Regions from separate parts of the Dechloromonas sp. HYN0024 genome, predicted to be linked through region 3. Evidence: predicted binding sites of a transcription regulator. Region 3 holds the regulator's gene; each other region holds the start of a gene.
The links. Region 3 encodes sigma-54, which starts transcription at its own class of promoters, with help from an activator protein. Its sites were predicted from a motif close to TGGCACGCTTNCTGCTNA; they were not measured.
Positions count from the first base shown of each region.

Region 1: the regulator sigma-54 is predicted to act here: its motif matches at 4,916-4,933, upstream of nifE (nitrogenase iron-molybdenum cofactor biosynthesis protein NifE).
Region 2: the regulator sigma-54 is predicted to act here: its motif matches at 2,210-2,227, upstream of HYN24_RS14275 (phenol hydroxylase subunit).
Region 4: the regulator sigma-54 is predicted to act here: its motif matches at 2,800-2,817, upstream of glnA (type I glutamate--ammonia ligase).

Region 1 covers NZ_CP031842.1:1,630,515-1,637,894, reverse strand. Annotated here, with positions in the region: gene HYN24_RS07900 (electron transport complex subunit E) at 1-260, shown strand, start outside; gene HYN24_RS07895 (SoxR reducing system RseC family protein) at 263-799, shown strand; gene rsxA (electron transport complex subunit RsxA) at 809-1,390, shown strand; gene HYN24_RS07885 (RnfABCDGE type electron transport complex subunit B) at 1,425-1,958, shown strand; gene rsxC (electron transport complex subunit RsxC) at 1,969-3,477, shown strand; gene HYN24_RS07875 (RnfABCDGE type electron transport complex subunit D) at 3,474-4,547, shown strand; gene HYN24_RS07870 (RnfH family protein) at 4,563-4,835, shown strand; gene nifE (nitrogenase iron-molybdenum cofactor biosynthesis protein NifE) at 4,961-6,361, shown strand; gene nifN (nitrogenase iron-molybdenum cofactor biosynthesis protein NifN) at 6,371-7,380, shown strand, end outside.
Region 2 covers NZ_CP031842.1:2,968,267-2,975,646, forward strand. Annotated here, with positions in the region: gene HYN24_RS14260 (aromatic/alkene/methane monooxygenase hydroxylase/oxygenase subunit alpha) at 1-563, opposite strand, end outside; gene HYN24_RS14265 (MmoB/DmpM family protein) at 577-846, opposite strand; gene HYN24_RS14270 (aromatic/alkene monooxygenase hydroxylase subunit beta) at 855-1,844, opposite strand; gene HYN24_RS14275 (phenol hydroxylase subunit) at 1,882-2,157, opposite strand; gene HYN24_RS14280 (sigma-54-dependent Fis family transcriptional regulator) at 2,545-4,218, shown strand; gene HYN24_RS14285 (antibiotic biosynthesis monooxygenase) at 4,215-4,754, shown strand; gene HYN24_RS14290 (indolepyruvate ferredoxin oxidoreductase family protein) at 5,146-7,380, shown strand, end outside.
Region 3 covers NZ_CP031842.1:3,202,217-3,209,596, reverse strand. Annotated here, with positions in the region: gene HYN24_RS15485 (sodium:solute symporter family protein) at 1-458, opposite strand, end outside; gene HYN24_RS15480 (RluA family pseudouridine synthase) at 530-1,186, opposite strand; gene HYN24_RS16235 (hypothetical protein) at 1,180-1,416, opposite strand; gene recA (recombinase RecA) at 1,619-2,647, shown strand; gene recX (recombination regulator RecX) at 2,640-3,071, shown strand; gene lptB (LPS export ABC transporter ATP-binding protein) at 3,068-3,802, shown strand; gene HYN24_RS15460 (RNA polymerase factor sigma-54) at 3,830-5,302, shown strand; gene hpf (ribosome hibernation-promoting factor, HPF/YfiA family) at 5,318-5,644, shown strand; gene ptsN (PTS IIA-like nitrogen regulatory protein PtsN) at 5,701-6,153, shown strand; gene hprK (HPr(Ser) kinase/phosphatase) at 6,157-7,092, shown strand; gene HYN24_RS15440 (PsiF family protein) at 7,139-7,380, shown strand, end outside.
Region 4 covers NZ_CP031842.1:2,898,917-2,906,296, reverse strand. Annotated here, with positions in the region: gene nadA (quinolinate synthase NadA) at 1-987, opposite strand, end outside; gene HYN24_RS13955 (rhodanese-like domain-containing protein) at 1,031-1,483, opposite strand; gene HYN24_RS13950 (cation diffusion facilitator family transporter) at 1,532-2,698, shown strand; gene glnA (type I glutamate--ammonia ligase) at 2,890-4,305, shown strand; gene HYN24_RS13940 (DUF4124 domain-containing protein) at 4,416-4,871, shown strand; gene HYN24_RS13935 (efflux RND transporter permease subunit) at 4,935-7,380, opposite strand, start outside.

The sequences.
Region 1 (7,380 bases), 1.6 Mb from region 3:
GCTTCACCATCGCCTTGACGGTGATTGGCGCGGTGCGCGAAATCATTGGCTCCGGCACTCTGTTTGCCGATGCCTCACTGCTCCTCGGGCCGAGCTTCAAGGCGATTGAATTGCGCCTGCTGCCGGCTGACATGGGCGTCCTGATGATGATTCTGCCCCCCGGTGGTTTCATCGTCACCGGCCTTCTCGTCGTCGGCAAGCGCCTGCTCGACCTGCGCGCCGGCAAGGAAATCCAGATGGCCGGCGCCCACGCCGTTTGATCATGCCCACCATTCACCTGAAACCCTCGCCAACTGATTCAACCGCCGCCGTGCGCTCGGTTGAAGGGATCGCCCGCGTCGTCCGCGTCGATGGCGATCTGGCCTGGCTGGAACCGGAGCAGACGACCAGTTGCGGCCACTGTGCGTCAAGTGCCAGTTGCGGCGTCAGTTCGCGCGAGGAGGTGGGTATCGGCACGGTGACCAGTCGCCTGCAGGCACGCCGCTTCTATCTTGATAACCCGGATGGGGCGTTGGGCTTTCGTGAGGGTGACAGGCTTGTCGTCGGTATCAGCGAAAGCGCCTTGCTCAACGCCGCCATGACCGCCTACGGCGTTCCCTTGCTCTTTGCCCTGACTGCCGCCTCGGTCGCCCAGTCACTGCTTGGTGATGATCTGACCACCCTGTTCAGCATGGCTGGCGGCCTGGCGCTCGGCCTGCTCGTGGGGCGCTTCAAGGCGCGTCGTCTGGCGGCGAAAGGCGATCTGGCCCCGCATTTCCTGCGGCGGGCGCGACCTGACGAAACCTGCGGCACTGTTTAGGAAAAAGCGATGAAAGAATTTGCCCTGATGATGATTGGCGCGGCTCTGGTGAACAACGTGATCCTCGCCCGCTTCCTTGGTCTGTGCTCCTTCATGGGGGTGACGACGAGGGTCGATACGGCGGCCGGCATGGGGTTGGCCACCACCTTCGTGATTACCGTCTCGTCAATGGCTGACTGGGCCGTCCAGACCTATCTGCTCGATGCCTACGGGCTTGGCTTCCTGCGTACCGTGACCTTCATTCTGGTCATCGCCAGCGCCGTCCAATTTACCGAAATGACCATCAAGAAGGTGTCGCCCAGCCTGTTCCAGATGCTCGGCATTTACCTGCCCCTGATCACCACCAACTGTGCCGTACTGGGTGTGGCGCTACTGCTGGTCGAAGGCAAGATGGGCTTTCTGAGTTCGACCATGTTCGCCTTTGCCTCGTCGGTTGGTTACAGCCTGGTCATGATCATTTTCGCCGGCCTGCGTGAGCGTCTCGTGCTGGCCCACGTGCCCCGACTGTTCGCCGGGCCCCCGATTGCCTTCATCGTGGCCGGCATGCTGGCCATGGCATTCATGGGTTTTTCGGGGATAGCGACGGGCTAATCATGCAAAAAAACACGCCGGAAGGAGAGTCAGCATGTTGATGTCAGTAGGAAGTCTTGCCGCGATGGGCCTGACCCTCGGCAGCGTGCTCGGGGTTGCATCACGCTATCTGGCCGTCGAGGAGAACCCGATCGAGGCCGAACTGCAGGCCATGCTGCCCGGTTCTCAGTGCGGGCAGTGCGGCTACGTCGGTTGCGCCCAGGCGGCGGTGGCGCTGGCCAAGGGGGAAGCCCCGGTGACCCTGTGTCCGCCGGGGGGCAAAGCGACGGCCGAAGCGCTCGCCGCCAAGCTGGGGATCAAGGTCGATCTGTCTCAAGTCTCCGACAGCGGCCCGCAGATCGCCGAGGTCACCGAGGAAATCTGCATCGGCTGCTGCCGCTGCATGAAGGTCTGCCCGACTGATGCCATCATCGGTGCTGCCAAGCAGATCCATAACGTCATCCGCGAAGCCTGCACCGGCTGCTCATCCTGCGTTGATGTCTGCCCGACCGAAGCGCTCGGCATGATGCCGATTCCCGTCACGCTGCAACACTGGACCTGGCCGAAGCCGGCGTCCGCCCATAGCTGAGGATACAACGATGGGATTTCTTGACCGCTTTCTGAAGTCGCCCAGTTGGGGCGTCCATCCGGAGGATCACAAGCGTCCGGCGGCGGATGTGCCGCTGCGCCTGTTTCCTTCGCCTGAACGGGTCTTCATGCCATTGCATCAGCACGTTGGCGGGGCTGCCCGGCCGGTCGTCCTGGTCGGCCAGAAAGTGCGCAAGGGTGAGCTGATCGCCGAGGCGCAGGGCAATATCTCGGCGCCCATCCACGCCCCGGTTTCCGGGACGATCAGCGCCGTCGGCGAAGTCACCGCGCCGCATCCGTCGGGCCTGCCGTTCAAGGCAATCACCATCGATTCGGACGGTCAGAATCGCTGGCTTGAGGCTGAGCCGCTGGCTGATCCGTTTGCTGCCGCGCCCGAGGAAATCGCCCGGCGCGCTGCTCTGGCCGGGGTGGTCGGCCTGGGTGGGGCGACCTTCCCGTCGGCCGTCAAATTCGCCCTGGGCAAGCGCCTGAAAGTGTCGACCTTGATCGTCAATGGCGGCGAGTGCGAGCCTTATCTGTCGAGTGACGACCGCATCATGCGCGACTTCCCCGAGATGGTGGTCGATGGGGCGCGCCTGATCATGCATTCGATTGGTGCCAGCGAGGCGCTGGTCGGAATTGAGGACAACAAGCCGGAAGCCATTGCCGCCATGCGTGTCGCGGCGGCTGCCTATCCGGAAGTGAAAATCCGCCCGGTTCCGGCTCGCTACCCGATGGGGTCAGACAAGCAGTTGATCCAGACACTGACCGGCAAGGAGGTTCCTTCCGATGCCCGTGCCGCCGAAGTCGGGGTGCTGGTCCATAACGTGTCGACCTGCGCCGCGGTGCACAAGGCCATTCGTCTGGCCCAGCCACTGGTCGAGCGCATCGTCACGCTCAATGGTGGGGCCATCGTCACGCCGGGTAATGTTTATGCGCCGCTCGGTACGATGATCGGCGAACTGCTGGCCTTTGTCGGCCTCAAGGAAGCGCCGTCGCGCCTGATTCTCGGCGGGCCGATGATGGGCACGCCGCTTCTCCATGACCGCATTCCCATCGTCAAGGGGGCTTCCGGCATCCTCGCCTTCGACGCCGCCGAAGCCTTCGTCCCGGATGCCGGACCGTGCATTCGCTGCGGCAATTGCACCAAGGCCTGTCCGATGGGCCTGCTGCCGCTCGAAATGGCCGCCCGTATCAAGGTCGGTGATCTTGAGGGGGCTGAAGCCTACGCGCTGGGTGACTGCATTTCCTGCGGCTGCTGCGCCTATGTCTGTCCGTCGCACATTCCGCTCGTTCAGTACTTTAGCCACGCCAAGGGTGAACTGACGGCGGCCGAACGGACCAAATTGCGTACCGATGCGACGAAGCGCCTAGCTGAAGCCAAGACGGCGCGGGTCGAACGCGAGAACCGTGAAAAGGCGGAAGCCGCAGCCAAACGCAAGGCCGAGCGCGAGGCGGCCAAGCTGGCGGCTGCCTCAGCCAGTCCAGTCGCTGAAAAAACCGAGGGAGCTTCCGCATGAGCCAAACGTTCGTTACTCCCGTTGCCGCACCGCACACGACGACGACCAACAGTCCGGCCCGCATCATGGAGCTGGTCATGCTGGCGCTGGCCCCAGCCACACTTTACGGTTTCTGGCTATATGGCTGGCCGTCGGTCTATGTGTGGCTATTTACCGTCGGTGCCGCCATGCTCGGCGAGGCATTTTCCCTGCGCCTGCAAAATCGCCCGGCCAGGCCTGTGCTGATGGACGGCTCTGCCGTGCTGACCGGCTGGCTACTGGCTGTTTCCCTGCCGCCCTGGGCACCCTGGTGGATCGCCGTGTTTGCCGGTCTGTTCGCCACCATGCTGGGCAAGCAGGCATTCGGTGGGTTGGGGCAGAACCTGTTCAATCCGGCCATGGTCGCCCGGGTGGCCGTGCTGATTTCCTTCCCGGTCCAGATGACGGCCTGGGTGACGCCGCTGCCGATGTTCACCCTGGGCGCGCCAGGGCCACTGGAAGGCCTGCTTATCGTGCTGCGCGGCGTGCCGCCGGCCTTCGACGCGGTGACCAGTGCGACCATGCTCGGTTATGCCAAGACCGAACTGTCGCGGGGCATCGACCTGCTCGAGTCTGGCCTGCATGCGCCCGCCGTCTCGGCGCTCGGCTACCGCCCCGGCAGCCTTGGTGAAACCGCAGCCTGGCTGATCGCTGCCGGTGGTGTGGCGATGATTGGCCTGCGCCTGATCACCTGGCATATCCCGCTCGCCATGCTGGCCGGCATCGCCATTCCGGCCGCCATCCTGCACGCCGTCGATCCGGCGCGTTATCTCGATATGGGCACGCATCTGCTATCTGGCGGTGCGTTGCTCGGTTCCTTCTTCATCGCCACCGACTATGTGACTTCGCCCAATGCGCCGCGCGGCCAGTTGATCTTCGGCTTCGGCTGCGGCGTCTTCACCTACATCATCCGGACCTGGGCCGGCTATCCCGAAGGCGTGGCCTTCGCGGTGCTGCTCATGAACTCGATGACGCCGATCATCGACACCTATTTCAAACCGCGTATTTATGGCCGTGACCGCAAGGGTAAACCTTTGCCGACGAGCAACTGAAGGAGATAAGACGCCATGCAGATCGGTGTTGCCTATTCCGAGCCGGGTCAGCAGATCTGGCTCAATATCGAAGTGCCCGACGAGTCATCGGTCCACCAGGCCATTGAGCGCTCCGGCATCCTCAAGCAGTTCCCGCACATCGACCTGAGCGCCCAGAAGGTCGGCGTTTACGGCCGCCTGGTCAAGCTCGATGCCGGTCTCAAGCCGGGCGACCGCATCGAGATTTATCGCGGCATCATCGCCGACCCGGAAACCGTGCCGCGTCGGGACATGAATGAAGACGATTGAAAGCGATGCGGGTGTCGGGATTGTCGCCTTTGTGACAAAGTAAAAAATAAAATAATGGCGTTAAAACAGTTGGTTAGGGGTGGCATCCATCTTGCTGGTTAGGGTTAAGACCTGTGGAGAACAGCATGAAAGCCAGCGAAATCCAGGCCCTGCTCGATGAGCCCGCCTGTAGCCATAATACGAAGGAAAAGTCCGGTTGCGCCAAACCCAAACCGGGGGCGACGGCTGGTGGATGTTCCTTTGACGGCGCGCAGATTGCCTTGCTGCCGATAGCCGATGTTGCCCACATTGTGCACGGGCCGATTGCCTGTGCCGGGTCGTCCTGGGACAACCGGGGGACGCGTTCTTCCGGCGTGACGCTGTACAAGATCGGCATGACGACCGACCTGTCGGAAACCGATGTGGTTATGGGGCGGGGCGAGAAGCGGCTGTTTCATGCCATCAAGCAGGCCATCGACAGCTATGCGCCCAAAGCCGTCTTTATCTACAACACCTGCGTCACCGCGCTGATTGGCGATGATGTTGGGGCCGTCTGCAAGGCGGCGACCGAACGCTGGGGCGTACCGACGGTGCCGGTCGATGCGGCCGGTTTTTACGGGACCAAGAATCTCGGTAACCGGCTGGCCGGCGAGGCGATGTTCAAATACGTCATCGGCACGGCCGAGCCGGAACCGGCCAAACAGCGCGCCGATGGACTGCCGACTTACGATGTGAACCTGATCGGCGAATACAACATCGCCGGTGAGTTCTGGCATGTCGCACCGCTCTTCGACGAGCTTGGTCTGCGCATACTCTGCACCCTGTCCGGCGACTCACGCTTCCATGAGGTGCAGACCATGCACCGGGCCAGGGTGAATATGGTGGTGTGTGCCAAGGCCTTGCTCAACGTGGCGCGCAAGATGCAGGATACCTACGGCCAGCCCTTCTTCGAGGGGAGTTTCTACGGTGTCCAGGATGTCTCCAACGCCCTGCGCGATTTCGCCCGGCTGATCGGCGACCCCGACCTGACGGCGCGGACCGAGGCAGTCATCGCCCGTGAAGAAGCCAAGGCCCATGCCGCGCTTGAACCCTGGCGTGCCCGCCTCAAGGACAAGCGTGTCCTGCTCTATACCGGCGGCGTCAAATCGTGGTCGATTGTTTCAGCCTTGCAGGATCTGGGCATGAAGGTGGTGGCCACCGGCACCAAAAAATCAACCGAGGAAGACAAGGCGCGCATCCGCGAACTGATGGGCGAGGACACCAAGATGATCGACGATGGCAGCCCGAAAGCGCTGCTGTCGACGTATCACGAGTACCGGGCCGATATCCTGATCGCCGGCGGCCGAAATCTCTACACGGCGCTCAAGGCGCGGATTCCCTTCCTCGATATCAATCAGGAGCGTGAATTCGGCTATGCCGGCTATGACGGCATGGTCGAACTGGCCCGCCAGTTGGCCCTCTCCATGGAAAGTCCGGTGTGGGCTGCTGTCCGCAAACCTGCGCCGTGGGCGAAGCAGAGCGGGCCGGGCACCGTGCTGGCGGCGTAAGGAAAAATCATGGCTGAAATATTCCTCTCCAAAAAAGCGCTGGCCGTCAATCCGCTCAAGGTCAGCCAGACCATTGGCGCCTCGCTGGCCTTTCTCGGGCTCAACCGCAGCTTGCCGCTGATGCATGGCTCGCAGGGCTGCACCGCCTTCGGCAAGGTTTTCTTTGTCCGTCACTTCCGCGAGCCGATTCCCCTACAAACGACGGCGATGGATCAGGTGTCGAGCATCATGGGGGCCGATGACAATGTGATCGAGGCACTGCGTACCCTCTCGGACAAAAGCAAGCCGGACATCATCGGGCTGGTGACCACCGGCCTCTCGGAAACGCAGGGTTGCGATATTCGCCGTTCGGTCCGCGATTTTCGCGCGGCCCATCCGGAATTCGCCCATGTCGCAGTCGTCCCGGTCAACACGCCGGATTACGTCGGTTGCCTGGAAAGCGGTTACGCGATGGCCATCGAAGCCCTGATCGAGACCCTCGTGCCGGAAGGGCAGAACGCCGGCAAGCGGCCGAAGCAGGTCAATGTGCTGGCCTCGGCCATGCTGACGCCGGGTGATATCGAGGCCATCAAGGAGTGGATCGAAGCCTTTGGCCTGCGCCCGGTGGTTGTGCCGGATATCGGTGATTCACTGGATGGTCATCTGGTCGAGGCGGAAACCTCATCCCTGACCATCGGTGGTACGCCGCGCTCGGAAATCGAGATCATGGGCGAGTCGGCCGCCACCTTGGTGGTGGGCCCGTCGCTGCACAAGGCAGCGATACTTCTGAAAGCGCGTACGGGCGTACCCGATCATCACTTTGCCGGGCTCATGGGCCTCGATGATTGCGATGCCTTTACGCAAGCGCTGGCTGACATTTCCGGCAAGCCAGTGCCGGAGAAGATCGAGCGTCATCGTGCCCAGTTGCAGGATGCGATGGTCGATAGCCACTTCATGATCGGCTTCGCCCGCGTCGCCCTGGCCGGCGATCCCGATCTGGTCGGCATGCAGGTGCGCTTCCTGACCAGCATGGGGGCCGA
Region 2 (7,380 bases), 230 kb from region 3:
GCGCTGAAGGCGTCGTCGAAGAAGGACTTGGGTACGGAGAGGTACCAGACGCGTTCGATCTGATGCGATGCGCCGGCATGGAAGCCTTCGTAGAACTTGTTGTAGTTCGACATCGCATGAATCTGGGTCTGGGCGTGACGCACTTCGTCGATCGACTGCATCAGGCAGGCAACGCGCGGGCCGACGCCGGGGAAATTACGGCCGGCCGCAGCGAAACCGCGGTGGGCCATATATTCGAGCGGCGAAATACCGGTCAGGAACAACTTGACGGCACTCAGGTAGCGCGCATCGGTGATGCCAAGGTGGCCGTTGTTCTGGGCAAAGGCGTCGAGCACGGCGTACAGCTTGCGCTCCTTCTCGGCCTGGTATTTCCAGTAGGCGTCCATGGTCAGGCGGAAGGGGTCTTCCCACTTGTCCCAGTCGTGCACCTTGATACCCTCGAAGGTGGCTTGCGGGAATACCTTTTCTTTCGGCTGGTAGGTCGTTTCCCAATCCAGGCCACGGGTCATGTGGGCGTATTTTTCCTTGAGGCCCAGTTTCTTCTTGCTGGCTTTCATATCCATGTCGGTTTACTCCTCAATTCTTCCAGGACAGGGTGAAGGTATCGTCGTCTTCATCCAGATGGCCGGAAATGGTGATCAGGTTGATCTGCAGTTCCTGCAGGTCGAAATCGCGGCCAATGAGCTCCTCGATCGATTCGCGCTTGATGACCAGGGTGCCTTCGGCGTTGATCTTGACCATGGCGGGCTGCTCTTCGAGGCTGGCGTGCTGATTGTCAGCAAGGATGGCTTCAACGATAGGACGCGTGTCTTCGTTGGTTTGAAAGGCGATAAAAACGGTAGACATGACAGCTCCTAGACAGCCAGGCCGAGCTTGGCGCAGCGGGCATTGAATTCGGTGACGACATCTTCGAGAACACCGACCGCCTTGTCGCCCAGGGCGCGATTGGCTAGCGGCGTCAGGGCTTCGAGCGTGGCGGCGCGGTACTGCTTCACCCAGTCGCTGAGGACAGCCTTGTTCTCCGGCGATTCGGCGGCGGCAACCTTGATCTGGGCATCAACCCACTTGGCGGTTTCGCCCGCCCATTCGCTCATGAAGCGGGTCATCATCGAGATGGCCGTGCCACCGTTGGCCGAGAATTCGCTGTCGAGGTGATCGTAGAACAGCGGGTAGGAAAGACCTTCAAGCACCAGGTTCTGGGCCACAAAAATCTCGAACCAGTCCTCAAGCACCAGCAGGTTTTCGACATGGCGACGCATCGGCTGCCACAGGGCGCCGTTCATCCAGGCATCCTTGGCCGTGTCGAGCGCTTCCGGACCGTCGAGCACGAGGCCGATGCGGGTCAGGTACTGGGCGACGCCGAGGTGATCCATGGAGTGGTACAGGCAGGCCTGGGTGATCACGGTACCGTAGCCGTAGGCGGACATGTAGGCGTTGCCCATGTTGCCACCCCATTCGGCATGGCGCATCGGCACCAGAATGTCGAGGGCGATCTGCTTCTGCTCGGCCGGAATCAGCTCGGCCAGGCCGCGATCCTCAACCATCTCGAAGATTGATTCAGCGGCATCCTGCTGCCGGGCGCGGGCGATGGTGTAGGAACCGTAGTAGTACTGGCGCGGATCCTTCAGCAAATACCAGTCCTTCATCTGGACCTTGGTGCGCTTCTTGTCGAACAGAACCTTGTCTGCGTCCCATGCCGGACGATAGTGGAAGATGCTTTCCTGCTGGATGTTGTAGCTGCCTTCCTGATAGCGGCTGGCCGGCTTGTCACCGAAGCGCTCCACCAGGTGGTCGAAGGTATTGCGCAGTGGCTTGATCGCCACCGTACGCAGATCGATCTGCATGTAATGTCTCCTCTTATTGTTCCCGTTACCGGGATGTTCAAACAGCGTCTGAAATATCCCGCCGCGAAATAGCGTTCAGGCGCGACGCCCAGTCACCCGAATCGGGCTCCATGGGATCAAGAACGATGACTTCGTTGGTCAGGCAAAACTCGTGGAAAGCCGCTTCGGGAAGCATCAGTTCGACAGCCAGCTCCGGATCACCAATCGCGAACTCGAACTCGATGAAGCCATCCGAGCGCTGACGGCATACACGGACGTAGCGCCTGATGGCGCCGAGGTTCGTGGCTGACCGATTTGTTTCCTGTTGAACCATGCTGAGCTCCTCCTGATAACGACCCCGCAGGTACGGCGTCGAGGAGAACCCTTAATCAAGTAACGTGCCAGAACATCAAGTCACTGTTTAAATTGAATTTAATCCAAAACAAGGAATCCACGATCAGGCAATAACTTATGATTTGATTAATCGGTTACCCATTAGTTAATCAATTCATCAATTCACAACCAGGGCACTTTTGAACGCAGACCCAATGTTGCCGGCGGGATCAAGGCCACCACAAAATCCGCCCAACGAATATAAAATCTCGATATTTTTCGGCCGATCTAAACCTTTTAGCAATCCGCTCAGCCACCAGCGGCAGTAGAATCGTTGCCTGCACATCCCGGTAATGCGCAACATCCGGGCAGAAGACAAAGAGACAACATGACGACTATTCAGTACCCAGCCTCGAATGACTTGCGTGAGCTGGTTCGCTTTTCCGAAAAAGACGGGACGATCTGGCTTGCCGACAACCGCATGGTGTTGATGCACACCTCGGCCCTCGGCGCCCTGCGCAAGGAGCTGATTGGTTCTGTCGGCAAGGAACACACCCGTCGCGTCCTGACCCGCATGGGCTATGCATCCGGCGTCCGCGACGCCGAACTGGCCAAGCGCATTCGTGGCAGCAAGTCGATGATGGACGCGTTTTTTACCGGCCCCCAACTACACATGCTTGAAGGCATCGTTCGCGTCAGCCCGGTAAACCTTGAAATCGACTTCAATACCGGCAAATTCTCCGGCGAATTTCTCTGGGAAAACTCCTGGGAGCAGGAAGTCCACATGCGCGAGTTTGGTCAGTCGGATGACCCCGTCTGCTGGACCCAGATCGGCTATGCCTCGGGCTATACCTCGGCCTTCATGGGCCGTTTCATTCTCTTCAAGGAGGTGGAGTGCGTCGCCTGCGGCCACAATAGCTGTCGCATCTTCGGCAAGCCGCTCGAAGAGTGGGAGGATGCCGCCGAGCACGCCAGTTATTTCGAATCCGATTCGATGCTCACCCACCTGCTGGAGCTGCGCAATCAGGTCGATTACCTGCGCACGACCATCTCGCAGCAAACAGCGTCGCCGAGTCTGGTCGGCAACTCGACCGGCTTCCGCCATGCCTACGATCTCGTCCAGCGCGCTGCAGGCACGCATGTTTCGGTACTGCTTCTCGGTGAAACCGGCGTCGGCAAGGAGCGTTTCGCGCGCACCCTGCATCAATTGAGCCAGCGCAAGCAGGGGCCTTTCGTCGCCATCAACTGCGCGGCGCTGCCCAACGACCTCATCGAATCCGAACTGTTTGGCGTTGAAAAAGGTGCCTTCACCGGCGCCCAGACTTCGCGCATTGGCAAGTTCGAAAGGGCCGACGGCGGTACCATTTTCCTCGATGAAATTGGCGAACTGCCACTTGCCGCGCAAGCCAAGCTCCTGCGCGTCCTGCAGGAAGGCGAGATCGAGCGACTGGGCGACGACCACGTGCGCAAGATCAATGTGCGAATCGTGGCGGCAACCAACGTCGATCTGCAGAGTGCCGTAAAGGAAGGCCGCTTCCGCTCCGACCTCTACTACCGTCTGAACGTCTATCCGATCCAGATCCCGGCGCTGCGCGAACGGGTTGCCGACATCCCCCTGCTCGTTAATTCGATGCTCGCCCGCTTCTGTACGCTCTACGAAAAGAAACTGCTTGGCGTCAGCGACAAGACGCTGCAGGCGATCAAGCGCTACCAGTGGCCGGGCAATATCCGGGAGCTCGAAAACATGATCGAGCGCGGCGTCATCCTCGCCCCGCAAGGCGGCTGGATTGACCTCGAGCACCTGTTCACACACGTCGGCGAGTCCGCCAACTGGGAATGCCAGATTTCACCGACCGGCAACCTTGAAAACAAGCCCGAGCCCTGCCGCACAGCCGCCCTGCTCGAAACCATCCTGGGCAGCGGCATTCCTTTAGAGGACCTGGAAGCCCGCCTGCTGGACGAAGCCGTCCGCCGTGCCGATGGCAATCTGGCCAGCGCCGCCCGCATTCTCGGCATTACCCGCCCTCAGTTGCAATACCGGCTGAAGCGCAACACACCATGACTGAAACCGTACTTCGCGTTGTCCGGCGCAAGGCCAAGCCGGGCTGCGAAGAAGCCTACGAGGCGCTGATCCGCGCCATGTTCGCCGACGCCAGCCAGTTTCCCGGCTACCTGTCGGCACAACTGGTGCCGCCCGAAGCACCCGGCGACGAATACCAGATACTTCAACGCTTTGCGACAGAAGATGATCTGGCCCGCTGGAATGCGTCATCACAGCGCACCCTCTGGCAAGAAAGATTGCGCGCCGTCGCCGAAGGCGATCCCGAGTACCGCCTGCTCACCGGCCTTGATGCCTGGTTTGCCCCCACCGTCATTCCAGCCAACAGCCCACCCCCCAAGTGGAAAATGACCGTAGTCAGCTGGCTCGGCATCTTCCCGACAGTCTCGCTACTGCTCTGGCTGATCACTCCCCTCCTCGCCAGCTGGCCCTTCCTGATACGGACTGCCGTCTTTACGGCACTGGTCGCCTTGGCGATGTCGTACCTCGTGATGCCCAGGCTGTCGCGCTGGATGTCGTGGTGGCTCATTAAAAAGTAGCGCCGCGGCAAGCCCAAGGCCCCCTCGCCTTGGACGACAAAAATGGGCAATTTCTCTTCTGGCAGTTCACCTGACGCCCATATTTTGGCGAATGGTCCGCACCCAGCGCACCCGCAATATTTATCGATTTTTTCCTACAATCTCGACATTTAAGTTGACGTCCGGACTGATTATTTGATCAACTTGCGCCCCATGAATTCACCATTTGGCAATTGATTTAACATTCAAAAATCGTCGCCAACATGAATTCATACCAATAATCAATGGGTTGAATCATTGGCACATTCCTTGTTAATGAATTTCCCGGATCAAGCTGTTCCAGCTTGGTGATCGGTGCAGGCCATTTCACCTGCGAGCAAAGAGCGACAAATAAAAACGGAGACACGCGGGCATGGCTGCAGACAACGAAAAGAAAGTTTTCACCCCCTTCACCCAGGAAGAAGGCGACATCCACCTGGGCGGTATTGACGCCCTGGTCCGCCTGACGCTCGACCAAGTGCGCACCGATGCCCGGCGCGGCCTGAAGACTGGGATGTTCGTCTCGGGTTATCGCGGTTCACCGGTCGGCATGCTCGACAACGCCCTGCTCAAGCAGCAGAAGACGCTCCTCGCCAACAACATTCACTTCGTTGACGGCCTCAACGAAGACCTCGCCGCGACGGCGGTGTGGGGTACCCAGATGCTGCACACGGTTGGCCAGCAGAAATTCGATGGGGTCACCGGCCTGTGGTTCGGCAAGGCACCGGGCGTGGACCGCTCGGGCGATGCCCTGAAACACGCCAACTACACCGGCATCGGCAAGAACGGCGGCGTGCTCGCCATTGCCGGCGATGACCCGAGCTGCAAGAGTTCGTCGCTGTGCTCGCAATCCGAGCCGATGCTCTACCACGTCGGGATTCCCTCGCTCTACCCGGCCAACGTCCAGGAAATCCTCGACTACGGTCTGCACGGCTACAACATGTCCCGTATGGCCGGTGTCTGGGTCGGCATGAAAATCGTCACCAATGTGGCTGATGGCACCGGCACCGCCAACATCTCGCCGGATCGCCTGAACTTCATCACCCCGGACCTGACGTTCGACGGCAAGCCCTTCACACCGAACATGAACCTCGGCATGAACGTGCGCGTCGAGGCGCTCGAGATGGAACAGTCGCTGTACACCCGTCGCCATGAAGTGGCGAAGCGTTACGCCCGCGCCAACAATCTCAATAACGTCGTCTTCCCCAACCCGGATGCGTGGATCGGCATCATCACCGCCGGCAAGACCTATAACGACCTCAACCAGGCCTTCCTGGAGATGGGCCTCGACGATCAGGCGCTGCGTCACTACGGTATCCGCGTCCTCAAGATGGGCATGCTCTTCCCGATGGAACCGACCATCATCCGTGAGTTCGCCCAGGGCCTTGAGGAAATCTTCGTCATCGAAGAGAAGCGTCCCTTCCTCGAAATGTTCGCCAAGCAGGTGCTCTACGGCATGGCCAACGCACCGCGCATCGTCGGCAAGTTTGATGAGGAAGAGAAGGAGTTGCTGCCGCACTACGGCGAGTTCGAATCCGACATCATAGTCCGCGCCCTGTTGAAGCGCCTGTCGCGCAAGACGCGCATCGAGTCGGCCGAGAACTGGGTCAAGCGCCTCGACGAAATCCACGCCCGCAACAAACTGCCAACGACCAACCGCACCGCCTGGTATTGCTCCGGCTGCCCGCACAACAGTTCCACCGTTGCCCCGGAAGGCAGCCTCGTCTCCGCCGGTATCGGCTGCCATACCATGGCCATGTGGATGGGCCGCAATGTCGTCATGGGCACCCACATGGGGGCCGAAGGCACGCAGTGGATCGGCATGGCACCGTTCACCGAAGCGCAGCACATCTTCCAGAACATGGGCGATGGCACCTACGCCCACTCCGGCAGCCTGGCCATTCGCTACGCCGCCTCGACCGGCGTCAACATCACCTTCAAGCTGCTGCGCAATGACCACACCTCGATGACCGGCGGTCAGGCCATCCAGGGCGAAGTGCCGGTGGTCAACATGATCAACGACCTGCTCGCCAATGGCGTCAAGAAGGTCATCGTCACTACCGACGAACCCGAGAAGTTCGCCGGCATCACCCTGCCGGGCGGCACCGAGGCCTGGCACCGTGACCACCTCGACGAAGCCCAGAAGGTGCTCGCCGCCACCCCCGGCTGTACCGTGCTCCTGCACGATCAGGAGTGTGCCGCCGAACTGCGCCGCGCCCGGAGTCGCGGCAAGGCCGAGGAGCCGGTGGAAGTCACCGTCATCAACGAGCGCGTCTGCGAAGGCTGCGGCGACTGTGGCGAGAAATCGAACTGCATGAGCGTCGAGCCGGTCCAGACGGAATTCGGCCGCAAGACGCGCATTCACCAGTCCTCGTGCAACAAGGACTTCAGTTGTGTGAAGGGCTTCTGCCCGTCCTTCCTGACCATTACCCCGAACCCGGCCCCGGCCAGTGCCGGCAAGAAAGTGAAGAAGGGCCGCATCCCGCTCCTTGATCGCGAATTGCCGACGCCGGTGAACAAGGTCGATGACAGCATCGGTTTCAGCATCCACGTCATGGGTATCGGCGGTACCGGTTCGGTCACCGTCGTCGCCACGCTGGCCAATGCG
Region 3 (7,380 bases):
CCCGCCGTCTGGCTGACGTAGCCGCCGGTAACGACATTGAAAACGAGGCCAAGGGCCTTGATCTGGGCTGATACCCAGCCGAGGTACGAGGCGACGATGCAGAGCGTGGTCAATACCTCGACCGTGCGGTTGTAGCGCAGCCGGAAATAGTCGCCGAGGGTCAGGATATTGAGTTTGTAGAGTTTCCGGGAAAAGAAAACCCCGGCGATGATCAGGCACATCGACGAGCCGAACGGGTCGGCGACCACCCCACTCAGGCCATCCTTGACGAAGGTGGCGGAGACACCGAAAACGGCCTCGGCCCCGAACCAGGTGGCGAAAACGGTGGCGGTAACGACCGGTAGCGGCAGGTGGCGGCCGGCAACGGCGAAGTCCTTGGCACTATGCACGCGGGTGGCGGCAAAGAGGCCAATGCCAATGGAAACGAGCAGGTAGAGAACGACGAACCAGATCAGCATGATCGCGTGGTCAACGGAGGCAAGGGTTTGAAAACGCTGGAATTATAAGGTCGTTGATTGCATTTTCGGCGTCAAAAGGGAGCGTCCGAGTGAAATTGCACGGGGGCTTCGGTGGCCGGGTGAAAAAGCCCCAGATCCATGGCGTGCAGCAACAGTCGATCGGCCAGCGCCGTTGCCTCGCCGCCATAGAGGTCGTCGCCGAGAATCGGATGGCCGAGCGAGGCCAGATGTACCCGCAGTTGGTGCGAGCGTCCGGTCACTGGCTCCAGTTCGACGCGTGTCGTATTGGCGACGGGGTCGCGGCTGATCACACGAAAGCGGGTCAGGGAAGGCTTTCCGATCTCGAAATCGACCTTTTGCCGGGGGCGGTTTGGCCAGTCGCAAATGAGCGGCAGCTCAACCTCGCCCCTATCGTCGGCCATCAGCCCGGCGACGACGGCAAGGTAACGCTTGTCGATCTGGCGTTCCCGGAAAAACCTTGAAAGCCGCCTGTGCATTTCGGCACCACGCGCCAGGACCAGCAGGCCCGAGGTCGACATATCCAGGCGATGGGCAATCAGGGCATCGGGAAATCTCGCCTGAACGCGGGACGCGAGGCAGTCGTCCATGCCCTCCCCGCGTCCAGGGACAGAGAGCAGACCGGACGGCTTGTCGACGACGATGATGTCGGTGTCGACATGAATCAGCGTCAGCCCAAGGTTGGGGGGCGGCAGATAGGCAGTCAAAATGGCTTTGCCCGAATGCTGCAGGTGCTGTCGGTGAACGCGGTGCTGTCGCGAAACCAGGCGGCGCCCGGCGAGCTTTGGGCGCAGACGCGATGTTCGGTCTGCTGGCTGGCCCACCAGTACCAGAGGGCCGGCTTGGTCCAGCCCGAAGGGGCAAGGATGGTCAGGGCGATACCCAGCAGCAGCTGGCGATGCCTTGATTTGCATGCAGAATTTTCTTGCCAAGCGGCCATGGTAAATGTACTGTATTTATACACAGTATCTAATTAAAGACGGAGCGGGCTGGGAATATACCTCGTCCTTTCCGTGTGATCACTGAAATTGATGGCGACCGATTGCCTTTGCGAAGCAGTCAGCTAGTCGATCAAGCTCAGCAATTTCTATTCCATCTTTGGCCCCTGTGCCATAATCCGCTCAAATTTCCGAGGTAACCCCATGGACGACAACAAGGCAAAGGCGCTCGCCGCAGCGCTGCAACAGATCGAAAAGCAATTCGGCAAAGGCTCCATCATGAAGATGGGCGATGCCGAAATCGACGAAGGCATTCAGGTGGTGTCTACCGGCTCGCTCGGTCTGGACATTGCTCTTGGTGTCGGTGGTCTGCCGCGTGGCCGTGTCGTCGAAATCTACGGTCCGGAATCCTCGGGCAAGACCACGCTGTGCCTGCAGGTCGTTGCCGAAATGCAGAAACTCGGTGGCGTCGCCGCCTTCATCGACGCCGAACACGCGCTCGATCCGCAATATGCCCAGAAGCTCGGCGTCAGTGTCGGCGATCTGCTCATCTCGCAGCCCGACACCGGCGAACAGGCGCTTGAGATCGCCGATATGCTGGTTCGCTCCGGCTCTGTGGACATCATTGTCATCGACTCGGTGGCTGCCCTTACGCCGCGTGCCGAAATCGAAGGCGAAATGGGCGACCAGATGGTTGGTCTGCATGCCCGCCTGATGAGCCAGGCTCTGCGCAAGCTGACCGCCAACATCAAGAAGACGAATACCCTGGTCATCTTCATCAACCAGATCCGAATGAAGATCGGTGTCATGTTCGGCTCGCCGGAAACCACTACCGGCGGCAATGCGCTCAAGTTTTACGCGTCTGTCCGTCTTGATATCCGCCGTATCGGCGCGATCAAGAAGGGCGATGAAGTGATCGGCAGCGAAACCAAGGTCAAGGTCGTCAAGAACAAGGTCGCCCCACCCTTCCGTGAAGCCATTTTCGACATCCTTTACGGAGAAGGCATTTCGCGTCAGGGTGAAGTCGTCGAAATGGGCGTTGCCCACAAGTTGGTCGAGAAGTCGGGTGCTTGGTATTCCTACAAGGGCGAAAAAATCGGCCAGGGCAAGGACAATTCCCGCGAATTCCTGAAATCGCACCCGGAAATCGCCCAGGAAATCGAAGCGAAGATTCGTGAGGCGGCCAGTACCACCGTCATCAAGCCGACCAAGGCTGCTGCCGCTGATGCCTGACCTCCGCGTCCGTGCCCTGCAATTGCTGACCCGGCGTGATTACAGCCGGGCCGGCTTGCAGGCCAAGTTGGCGCCGCACGCCGAATCCGAAGAAGAACTTACGGGTGTTCTTGACACCCTGCAGGCCGAGCGCCTGCTTTCCGATTGCCGTTATGCCACCCAGCGGGTGGCTGCCCGCGGCCGGCGCTACGGCGATGCCCGCCTGCGTCAGGAACTGCGCCAGCAAGGCGTAAGCGATACCGACATCGCGGCGGCGCTCCCCGAGGCTGGCGACGAAGCCGAGCGCTGTCGGGTTATATGGGCAAAGAAATTCGGCCAGCCGCCGAAAACTGCCGAAGAGCGTGCTAAACAGATGCGTTTCCTGCAATATCGCGGTTTTTCCGGCGACGCTATTCGCCGGGCCATGCAGGGAGTGGATGAATGAACATGCCGGCCGCCAAACTATCGGCTCACAATCTCAGGAAGCGCTACAAGGCGCGGACGGTGGTTGAGGACGTCTCTTTCGAGGTCAAGTCGGGTGAGGTCGTCGGCCTGCTCGGGCCGAACGGTGCCGGCAAGACCACTTGTTTTTACATGATCGTCGGGCTGGTTGCGGCTGATGGTGGCGAAGTCTATATCGACGACAATCGCCTGACCCACCTGCCGATGCATAGCCGGGCACGGCTCGGCCTGTCTTACCTGCCGCAGGAGGCCTCGGTATTTCGCAAACTGAATGTCGAGGAAAACATCCGCGCCATTCTCGAACTGCTCAACCTGCCGGAAGCCGAACTCAATGATCGCCTGGAAGGCTTGCTCAGCGAGCTGCATGTCGGCCACGTCCGCCATGTCAACGCTTCGGCGCTCTCCGGCGGTGAGCGGCGACGGGTCGAAATAGCCCGGGCGCTGGCCACCAATCCGCGGTTTATCCTGCTCGATGAACCGTTTGCCGGCGTCGATCCGATCGCCGTGCTCGAAATTCAGAAAATCATCCGCTTCCTCAAGGAGCGCGGTATTGGTGTGCTGATTACCGACCATAACGTTCGCGAGACGCTCGGTATCTGCGATCACGCCTACATTATCAACGCCGGAAACGTTCTGGCGGCTGGACGTCCGGCCGAAATCGTCGATAATGAAAGCGTACGAAAGGTTTATCTCGGCGAGCATTTCAAGCTCTGACCGAAAGATAGAAACCGCTACTCACCGATGAAGCCGGCACTCCAGCTAAAACTCTCCCAACACCTGGCGCTTACTCCTCAGTTGCAGCAGTCGATCAAGCTGTTGCAGCTGTCGACAATCGAAATGCAGCAGGAAATCGAGCGTTACCTGCTCGAAAATCCCATGCTTGAGCGCGAGGACGAACAGGGGGCCGAGACTTTTTCCAGTGCCCAGCAGTTCGATTCGCCGCAAACCAGCGAAGGCGAGCGCGAGCAAAAGGCCGAGCGCGAAGAGCGTGATGCCCGCGACGACCGCGAGCAGGATGTTCCGTCTGCACCCTCCGATGTCGATGACGACCGCTGGGCTTCCGATGCTGGTACCTTCACCGGGGCCGGACGGGACGACGACGATGACAACGATTCGCAGGACATCCACGGGACGACGATTAGCCTGCGCGACCATCTTGGCTGGCAGTTGGGGATGACCCAGGTGTCCGAGCGTGACCGTAGCCTGGTGCGCTTCCTGATCGAAGCGCTTGATGATGATGGCTATCTGTCGGCTTCGCTGGAAGAACTCTGGGAAACCTTGCCGCCGGAATACGAAATTGAAATCGAAGAGCTGGAAATTGCGCTGCATCACATCCAGAACTTCGACCCGGTCGGCATCGGTGCGCGCAATCTGCAGGAATGTCTGGCCCTGCAACTCAAGGCCCTGCCTGGCGGCGATGCCACCCGCGATCTGGCCCTGACCATTGTTCAGAAACATCTCGAACTTCTGGCCGCCCGCGATTTTGCCAAGATTCGCCGGCTGACCGGTTGCGACGACGAGTCGCTGAAGGCTGCGCAGAGCGTCATTACCAGCCTGAATCCACGCCCGGCAGCCCGTTTTTCACAGATCGAGGCCCGCTATATCACGCCCGATGTTATCGTGAAGAAGCTCAAGGGCAAGTGGACCGCCTACATTAATCCGGATGCTTATCCGCGTCTGCGCATCAATCGTCTCTACGCGGAAATTCTGTCCAAGCAGCGGCGCGGCAACGGCAATCTGTCGACTCAGTTGCAGGAAGCCCGCTGGCTGATCAAAAACGTTCAGCAACGGTTCGAAACCATACACCGCGTGACACAAGCCATCGTTGATCGCCAACGGCAGTTTTTCGAGCATGGGGAAGTGGCGATGCGGCCGCTGGTCCTGCGCGAAATTGCCGATATTCTCGGTTTGCATGAATCGACGGTATCGCGTGTCACCAGCCAGAAATACATGGCGACGCCGCGTGGTATCTTCGAATTGAAATACTTCTTCGGCAGCCATGTCGCCACTGATACTGGCGGTGCGTGTTCTGCTACGGCCATCCGGGCACTGATCAAGCAGTTGATCTCGGCTGAGGATGGCAAGAAGCCCTTGTCGGATAGTCAATTATCCGAAATACTAGGCCAGCAGGGAATCGTAGTTGCCCGACGGACGGTCGCCAAATACCGCGAGTCGCTCAACATTCCCCCGGTCAATTTACGCAAGACCCTGTAGAGAGAGGAGAATAAAGTGAATCTGCAGATTAGTGGGCATCACATTGAAGTTACCCCGGCACTTCGCGAATACGTCGAAAACAAGCTGGATCCGGTGATTCGCCATTTCGACAAGGTGACTGGCGTCAACGTCGTCCTGTCCGTCGAAAAGCTCAAACAGAAGGCCGAAGTGACCGTCCATGTTCCGGGTAAGGACATGCATGTCGAAGAGTCCGGTGACGATCTCTACGCCGCCATCGATGCCCTGTTCGATAAACTGGACCGTCAGGTTCAGAAGTACAAGCAGAAGGTCCAGGATCACCATCGTGGTGACAAGCCCGGGCTGCACGCCGCCGCTGAATAAGCGCCGAACGGGCCGCGGCGAAGCATGCTGCGGCCTTTGTTTTTCTCACCTTCCCCATGAATCCCTTAACCAATCTCCTATCCGCCGATCAGGTTCTGCTTGATCTCGATGCCAGCAGCAAGAAGCGTGTTTTCGAACAGGCTGGCATGCTCTTCGAAAATCGCCTTGGCCTCGCCCGGTCGATCATTTTCGACAGCCTCTTCGCGCGCGAAAAGCTCGGCTCTACCGGCCTCGGTCAGGGCGTGGCGATTCCCCACGGCCGGATAAAGGGTCTTAAACAGGCTGTCGGTGCGTTTATGCGCCTGACGACCCCGGTACCATTTGACTCACCGGATGGACGCCCTGTTGATCTGCTCTTCGTTCTGCTGGTACCCGAACAGGCTACCGAGCAGCACCTGCAAATTCTCTCCGAGCTGGCGCAAAAGTTTTCTGACCGGGCATTTCGCGAAAAACTGCATGTCGTTGCTGCCCCGGCCGAAGTTGTTTCAATGTTTCAGGTGGTCAGCTAGGTCGTGCGCCACGTCAGCCTGGTTCAGCTTTACGAAGACAATCGCGAAAAGCTGTTGTTGAACTGGAATGTTGTACCCGATGCCGATCGACGTATCGAGATCAAAGGCTCCAACAACTATGGCGCCGATCTGGTCGGGCATATCAATATCATTCACCCGGAACGTCTGCAGGTCCTTGGCCTGGCTGAATATGAATGGGCCATGCGGATCGGCGAACGCCGCTTCGCTCAGATGCTTGGCGATCTGCTGGGGGCCCAGCCGCCAGCCGTGATCGTGGCTGATGGCCTGGCACCGCCACCGCTGGTGGTTGAAACCTGTACCGAATTTACTACCCCGCTGATTTTTTCACCCAAGCCCTGTTCGGCGATTATCGATCTGCTGCGCATCTACCTGTCTGCCCGCCTGGCCGATACGGTGAATCTCCATGGTGTGTTCATGGATGTCCTGGGGATGGGCGTGCTGATTACGGGCGACTCCGGGGTCGGCAAGTCTGAACTGGCCCTTGAGCTGATTTCCCGGGGGCATGGCTTGGTTGCTGACGATGTGGTCGAAATGGCGAGAATCGCCCCGACCACCATCGAAGGGCGTTGTCCCGGCATGCTGCGCGACTTTCTGGAGGTGCGCGGACTCGGCCTGCTCAATATCCGGACGATTTTTGGTGAAACGGCATCGCGCCGCAAGATGAAACTGAAGCTGATTGTTCATCTGCAAAAAACGTCCACGGCCGTCGATGCTCCCCGTCTGCCGCTTGATGCCCAGACCCACGAGGTCCTTGGCGTACCGATCCGCAAAGTGGTCATTCCCGTGGCGGCCGGACGTAACCTCGCGGTCTTGCTCGAAGCGGCGGTTCGCAACACGATTCTTCAGTTGCGCGGCATCGACAGCATGCAGGATTTCATGGATCGCCAGCAGCGTACGATGCTTGACGATGACGCATGAATGGCTGATAGTAGGCCCGTTTCTCAACCATAACCGAGGATTCCAGATGAAGAAACTGATCGCGCTGTTGATTGTTGCATTCGCTGCTACGACTGCCTACGCTGCTGATGACTGTGCCGCCAAGGCTGCCGAGAAGAAACTGGCTGGTGCCGCCAAGAACAGTTTCATCAAGAAGTGCACGAAGGATGCCGGTGCTGCCACCGAAAATGCCGCTTGTGCCGCTACCGCCAAGGAAAAGAAACTGGCTGGTGCCGCCAAGAACAGTTTCATGAAGAAGTGTTCGGCTGA
Region 4 (7,380 bases), 300 kb from region 3:
CGCCAGATGCTGCGGGTCGATGCGCTGCATGGTCGAACACATGCAGATGGTGGTCGCCATGAACTGGACGATCTTGTTCTGCGGCAGCACTTCCCTGGCCAGGCGGTCGACCAGGTTGAGTTCGGTGCCGACCAGCCAGCGCGTGCCTTCTGGCGCTTCCTTGATGATCTTGACGATGTGTTCGGTCGAACCGACATAATCGGAGGCAGCACAGACCTCGAAATTGCATTCCGGGTGGGCGATGACCTTGCCTTCCGGGTATTTGGCGCGGAAGGCGTCGATATGCGACTTCTGGAACATCTGGTGCACCGAGCAGTGCCCCTTCCACAACAGGATTTTGGCCTGCTTGATCTGGGCTGGCGTCAGGCCGCCGAGTTCGAGGTCGGGGTCCCAGACGACCATTTCGTCCATGGCGATGCCCATGTTGTGGCCGGTCCACCGACCGAGGTGCTGGTCGGGGAAGAACAGCACCTTCGGACGACGCTCAAAGGCCCATTTGGCAATCGTGCCGGCGTTGGACGATGTGCACACGATGCCGCCATGGTCGCCGCAGAAGGCCTTCAGGTCGGCTGCCGAGTTGATGTAGGTGACCGGCGTTACTTCCTCTTCGGCGTTGAGCACGGTGTTCAGTTCGCGCCAGCAGCGTTCGACCTTGGCCAGGTTGGCCATGTCGGCCATCGAGCAGCCGGCGGCGAGGTCGGGCAGGATGGCTTTCTGGTGCGGGGCGGTCATGATGTCGGCGACTTCGGCCATGAAATGCACGCCGCAGAAGATGACGTATTCGGCATCGGTTTGCGAGGCAAGGCGCGATAGTTTGAGCGAATCGCCGGTCAGATCGGCGTATTGATAGACGTCGGCACGCTGGTAGTGATGGCAGAGGAGGACGGCCTTCTTGCCGAGTTTGGCGCGGGCGACGCGGATGCGCTCATGGCAGGCGTCGTCGGAGAGGCGGTTGAACGGTTCGAAGGCGATGGTGGCTGTTTGCATGCTGTTCTCTGAATTTTGGCGTCGGTTTTTGCGGCGCCGGCAATTATCCCTGAATCCATGGCAATCCGGCCTTGCGCCAGCCGCCGATGGTATTGCGGTGCCCGTTGGCATCCTTGTCGCCCTCGAAGCCTTCGAGGATGTTGTAGCAACTGTTGTAGCCGGCTTCGGTGGCCGCCGTGGCGGCGCCGACCGATCGTACGCCGCTGCGGCAGAGGAACATGACCAGGGCTTCGGGATCGATCTGGCGCTTGAGTTCGGCCACGAAATTGGGGTTGCGCACGCCGCCGGGGTATTGGTTCCACTCGATTTCGACGGCGCCGGCCACCCGGCCGACCCAGTCCCATTCGGCACGGGTGCGGACATCGACGATTCTGGCGCCGGGGGCCAGATGCAAAATGTCGCTCGCTTCCTGCGGCGTCAGTTCGCCCAGGTAGGGCCGTTCCAGTGCTTTGCCCCGGGTTTGGGCGAGCTTGAGTATCTCGGTTAACTTTCCCATCGTATCCAACTGCTAAAATTACACATTAACAGTATAGGGCAAGAGATCATGGGACCAGAGCATCACCCTCCCGCCGCCACTCCCGGCGAGCGCGCTGCCGAGGCGCAAAAGGCAACCTGGGTAAGCGTCGCGGTCAATCTGGTGATGACTGTCCTTCAGTTGATCGTCGGCTGGCTGGCCCATTCGCAATCGCTGATCGCCCACGGCCTGCATTCCTTTTCCGACCTGCTCTCGGATTTTCTCGTGATCTACGCCAGCCGGCAGAGCGCCCACCCGGCCGACCAGGCGCATCCTTATGGCCATGCCCGCGTCGAAACCGCCGCGACGCTGGTGCTGGGAACGTCGCTGGCCCTGATTGGCGGCGGCATTCTCTGGGAGTCGGGGATGCGTCTGCAGCACATCGAGGCCCTGCCGACGGTTGAGCTGTCGGCCCTGTGGGTGGCGATTGCCACGGTGATTTCCAAGGAAGGCCTGTATCGCTACCTGATTCGCGTCGCCGAGCGTCAGCGTTCGCAACTGCTTATCGCCAATGCCCTGCATACGCGGGCCGATGCGGCGTCGGCGCTGGTCGTGGTGGTCGGTATTGGCGGCGCCTTGCTGGGCTGGTCTTTCCTCGACCTGCTGGCGGCAGCCTTGATGGGTTTCATGATCTTGCACATGGGGGCTGGTCTGGCCTGGGGGGCGATCAAGGAACTGATCGATACCGGTCTTGACGATGTTCAGGTTGAGGCGATCCGCAAGACCCTGCTGGCCACGCCCGGCGTGCGCGACCTGCACGAATTGCGGACCCGGCGCATGGCCCATCAGGCGCTGGTCGATACGCATGTCCAGGTCGATTCGCGGATCAGCGTGTCGGAAGGCCATCGCATTGCCGAGTCGGCGCGCGCCCGCGTGCTGCGCGAACATCCCGAGGTGCTCGATGTGCTCGTCCATATCGATCCCGAAGACGACATGGACCCGGATAGCTACGCGACACGATTGCCCGCCCGGGATAAATTGCTCAGCGAATTGCAGCCCTTGCTGGTCGATCTGCCGGAACCCGAGAAAATCGTCCTGCATTACCTGCGCGGGCAGATCGAGGCGGAAATCTATTTCAGCCACACCCTGTTCGAGAATGGCGAGGCGCTGCGACAGGCCGAGTCGATCCTGATCGACCGCCTGAAGTCGCATCCGCTAATTCGGAAAATTTCGCTGAATTGTTTTGTTGCACCATAAAGGTGCGTAAATTTTCGCCATTGCACAATGGTGGTGCGCTAATTCTTTGTTTAAACCCCGCATCTCATTGTGGCAAAATACAAAGATTACTCGTGAGCGTTTGGCACGCTTTCTGCTAAACACTCCGGGTTACAAATTTTTGATTGTCGCCGGATCGCCCGGCAACTTGTTTTCTTAGGAGATTAAGGCATATGGCAACCCCGCAAGACGTGCTCAAGATGATCAAGGAAAACGACGCCAAGTTCGTCGATTTCCGTTTCACCGATACCCGTGGCAAGGAACAGCACGTCACCGTGCCGGTTTCTGCCTTCAGCGAAGACAAGTTCGAAAACGGTCACGCTTTCGACGGCTCCTCGATCGCTGGCTGGAAGGGCATTCAGGCTTCCGACATGCAGCTGAATCCGGATCCGGATACCGCCTACATCGACCCGTTCTTCGACGAAACCACCGTCGTCCTGACCTGTGACGTCGTTGACCCGACCGATGGCCGTGGCTACGACCGCGACCCGCGCTCCATCGCCAAGCGCGCTGAAGCCTATCTGAAGTCCTCCGGCATTGGCGACACCGCCTACTTCGGTCCGGAACCGGAATTCTTCATTTTCGACGGCGTCGAGTGGAATGTCGACATGTCCGGCTGCTCCCTGAAGATCCACTCCGCTGAAGCGGCCTGGGGTTCGGGCGAGAAGAACGACGGCTCCGGCTCCACCGGCCACCGTCCGACGGTCAAGGGCGGCTACTTCCCGGTTCCGCCGGTTGACAGCCTGCACGACATCCGTTCGGCCATGGTCCTGACCCTGGAAGCCCTTGGCTGCCCGGTTGAAGTTCACCACCACGAAGTCGCCACTGCCGGTCAGTGCGAAATCGGTACCGTGTTCAACACCCTGGTCAAGCGTGCCGACCAGACCCAGATCCTGAAGTACGTGGTGCACAATGTGGCCCACCAGTACGGCAAGACCGCTACCTTCATGCCGAAGCCCATCGTTGGCGACAACGGTTCCGGCATGCACGTTCACCAGTCGATCTGGAAAGACGGCAAGAACCTGTTCGCCGGCGACGGCTATGCCGGTCTGTCTGAACTGGCTCTCTTCTACATCGGCGGCATCATCAAGCACGCCAAGGCCCTGAACGCCATCACCAACCCGGGTACCAACTCGTACAAGCGTCTGGTCCCGCATTACGAAGCCCCGGTCAAGCTGGCTTACTCGGCCAAGAACCGTTCTGCTTCCATCCGCATTCCGTACGTTGCCTCGACCAAGGCTCGTCGTATCGAGACCCGTTTCCCGGATCCGATCGCCAACCCGTACCTGTGCTTCGCCGCGCTGCTGATGGCCGGCCTGGATGGTATCCAGAACAAGATTCACCCGGGCGATCCGGCTTCCAAGAACCTGTACGACCTGCCGCCGGAAGAAGATGCAGCCATCCCGACCGTCTGCGCCTCCCTCGAGGAAGCCCTGGCCGCTCTGGAAGCTGACCACGAGTTCCTGACCCGTGGCGGTGTCTTCTCCAACGACTGGATCGATGCCTACATCACCCTGAAGATGGACGAAGTGAATCGCGTTCGCATGACGACCCACCCGGTCGAGTTCGATCTGTACTACTCCTGCTAATCAGCCGGATCTTGAAGAAGGGCGGGTATTTCCCGCCCTTTTTTTGTGCACTTTTTTCAGGCTCGGACGTTAAGTCCGATACACTCAGAAAATTGACAGGAATGATGCTGATGACACGCTGCTCGCTTGCCTTGCTTATCGCCTTGTTGCCGCTCTCGGCCTCGGCCCAGTCCATCTATAAGTGCGTTGACGCCAGCGGCAGCACGACCTACTCGAGTACGCGGCTGGAAAAGAACTGCAAGGTCATTTCCTCCAGCCCGGAAGGTTCCGCACCCGCACCCGCGCCTGCCCGTGCCCGGGCACCCGGCGCTGCGGCGAATCCGACCCAGGCGGGCTTCCCGCGTGTTCAGGAAGATACCCAGAAGGCGCGTGACGGTGACCGCCGCCATATCCTTGAGCAGGAACTGGCCGGCGAACAGCGCAACCTCGAGCAGGCCAGGAAGGAACTGGCCGACCAGGAAGTGGCCCGTACGCCAAGCGACCGCCTGTCTGGCTATCGCGAGCGCGTCGGCCAGCATGAGCGAAATATCCAGGCGATCCAGAAAGAACTGGCGGTCAGCCGATAGGGAGCAGTATCGACCGATTGAAAAGGGCGCCGAGGCGCCCTTTTTTGTCTGTGACGCCAGCCGTTAGTCCTTGATCCTGACCTTGTACCAGGCCGCATAGAGCGCCGGCAGGAAGAGCAGGGTCAGGGCCGTGGCGACCATCAGGCCGCCCATGATGGCGACGGCCATCGGCCCGAAAAAATCGTTGTGCGACAGGGGAATCATTGCCAGCACGGCAGCAGCGGCAGTCAGCACAATCGGCCGAAAACGCCGCACGGTCGATTCGACAATGGCTTCCCGGCGCGGGCGGCCTGCCGCCATGTCCTGTTCGATCTGGTCGACGAGAATGACGGCGTTGCGCATGATCATGCCGAACAGGGCGATGGTGCCGAGCAGGGCCATGAAGCCGAAGGGCTGGTTGAAGACGAGCAGGAACAGGGTGATGCCGATGATGCCGAGTGGTGCGGTGAGCAAAACCATGACGACGCGGGAAACACTCTGCAACTGGATCATCAGGACGGTGACCACGACCAGTACGAACAGCGGGATGCCGGCCATCACCGAGCCGGAGCCTTTCGAGGACTCTTCGACCGAGCCGCCGGTGGCGATGTGATAGCCCTCCGGGAGCTTGGCCTGGATGGCATCGATGGCCGGTTTGAGATGGCCGACGATTGTCGCCGGCTGCGTCTTGTCGTAGAGATTGGCGCGGACCGTGATGGTCGGCAGGCGATCGCGGCGCCAGATCAGGCCGGGTTCGAAGCTATGCTTGAGGCGGCCGATCTGGCTCAGCGGTACGCTTTTGCCGGCGCGGGTCGGCACCGAAAGATCGTCGAGGGACGAGAGGTGACTGCGTTCCTCACGGTCGCCACGGAGCACGACGTCGATACTCTTTTCGCCCTCGCGATAGGTGGTCACGGTAAAACCGTTGAGCGACATGTTGAGCAGCGCGGCGATATCCTGGCTGGACACGCCGAGCAGTCGGGCCTTGTCCTGGTCGATTTCGATCTCCACCGACTTTGACAGTTCGCTCCAGTCAACATTGATGTTCGACAGTTCCGGGTCCTGGCGCATCGCCGTGGCGACCTGGCCAGCCACCTGGCGCAGGATCGCCGGGTCTTCGCCGGAAACGCGGTATTGCACCGGGTAGCCGACCGGCGGGCCGTTTTCGATGCGGGCGATATTGCCCCGGGCGGCGAAGCTGTCGCTGTCGAACAGCTTGATCAGGCGCTCGCGCAGGGCCTCGCGGGCCTCGACGTTGCGCGTCACGATGACGAACTGGCCGACATTGCTTGACGGCATCTGCTGGTCGAGGCTGAGGTAGTAACGGGGCGAACCGGAGCCGATGTAGGCGATGAAGTGCTCAAACTGGTCGAATTCGGTCTTGTCCTTGTCCAGCCATCTCTCAAGTTGGCGGACTTCGGCGTCGATGGCAGCAATCGAGGCACCTTCGGGCAGGCGCAGTTCGACGTTCAGCTCAAGACGTGTCGAGTTCGGGAAGAACTGCTTCTGCACCTTGCCCATGCCGACGATGGACAGGGCAAAGAGGGCAATGGTGATGCCGATGACCAGCCAGCGCCGACTGACGCACCAGCTGACCAACTGGCGAAAGCGGGTATAGAACGCGGTGCCGTAAACGTCGTGGTCTTCGGCATGGGCCGGGCCGTTGAGGCCGAGTTTGTCGGCCAGCCAGGCCAGTCGCGGTAGCCGTTGGGCCAGGCGGCCGGGCGTGTGCGCCGCCCGTGGATCGGGGAGCAGCTTGTAGCCGAGCCAGGGAATGGCAATGACCGCAGCCAGCCAGGAAATGAGCAGGGCAAAGACATTGATCTGGAAGAAGGCGAAGGCGTATTCGCCGGTTGACGACTTGGCCAGGGCGATCGGAATGAAACCGGCGACGGTGACCAGTGTCCCCGACAACATCGGGCCGGCCGTGCTGGTGTAGGCGAAGGAGGCGGCGCGGGTACGTTCCCAGCCTTGTTCCATCTTCACCCACATCATCTCGACGGCGATGATGGCATCGTCCACCAGCAGGCCTAGGGCGAGTACGAGGGCGCCGAGCGACACCTTGTGGAGGCCGACGTTGAACAGATACATGGCGAGGAAAGTCGCAGCCAGAACGAGCGGAATGGAAATGGCGACGACCAGTCCGGTACGGATGCCGAGACTGAGGAAGGTGACCAGCATGACAACGGCGACGGCTTCGGTCAGGGCCTGGGTGAAGGCCTTGACCGAGCGGGCGACAGCGGTCGGCTGACTGATCGCGACGCCGATGTCGACGCCGACCGGGAGCGCCGCCTGAAGCGTCGCGACACGGCTGCTTAAGGCCTTGCCGAGTTCGATGATGTCGCCCCCCTTGGCCATGGTGACGCCGATGGCCAGGGCCCGCTTGCCACCATAACGGACCTGGGTGGCTGGCGGGTCGATGCCGCCGCGGTGCACCTCGGCAATGTCGCCGAGTCGAAAACTGCGGTTGCCGGAGCGGATCAGCGTGTCGGCCACTGCCTGCACGCTGTTGAAGGCACCACCGGGGTGA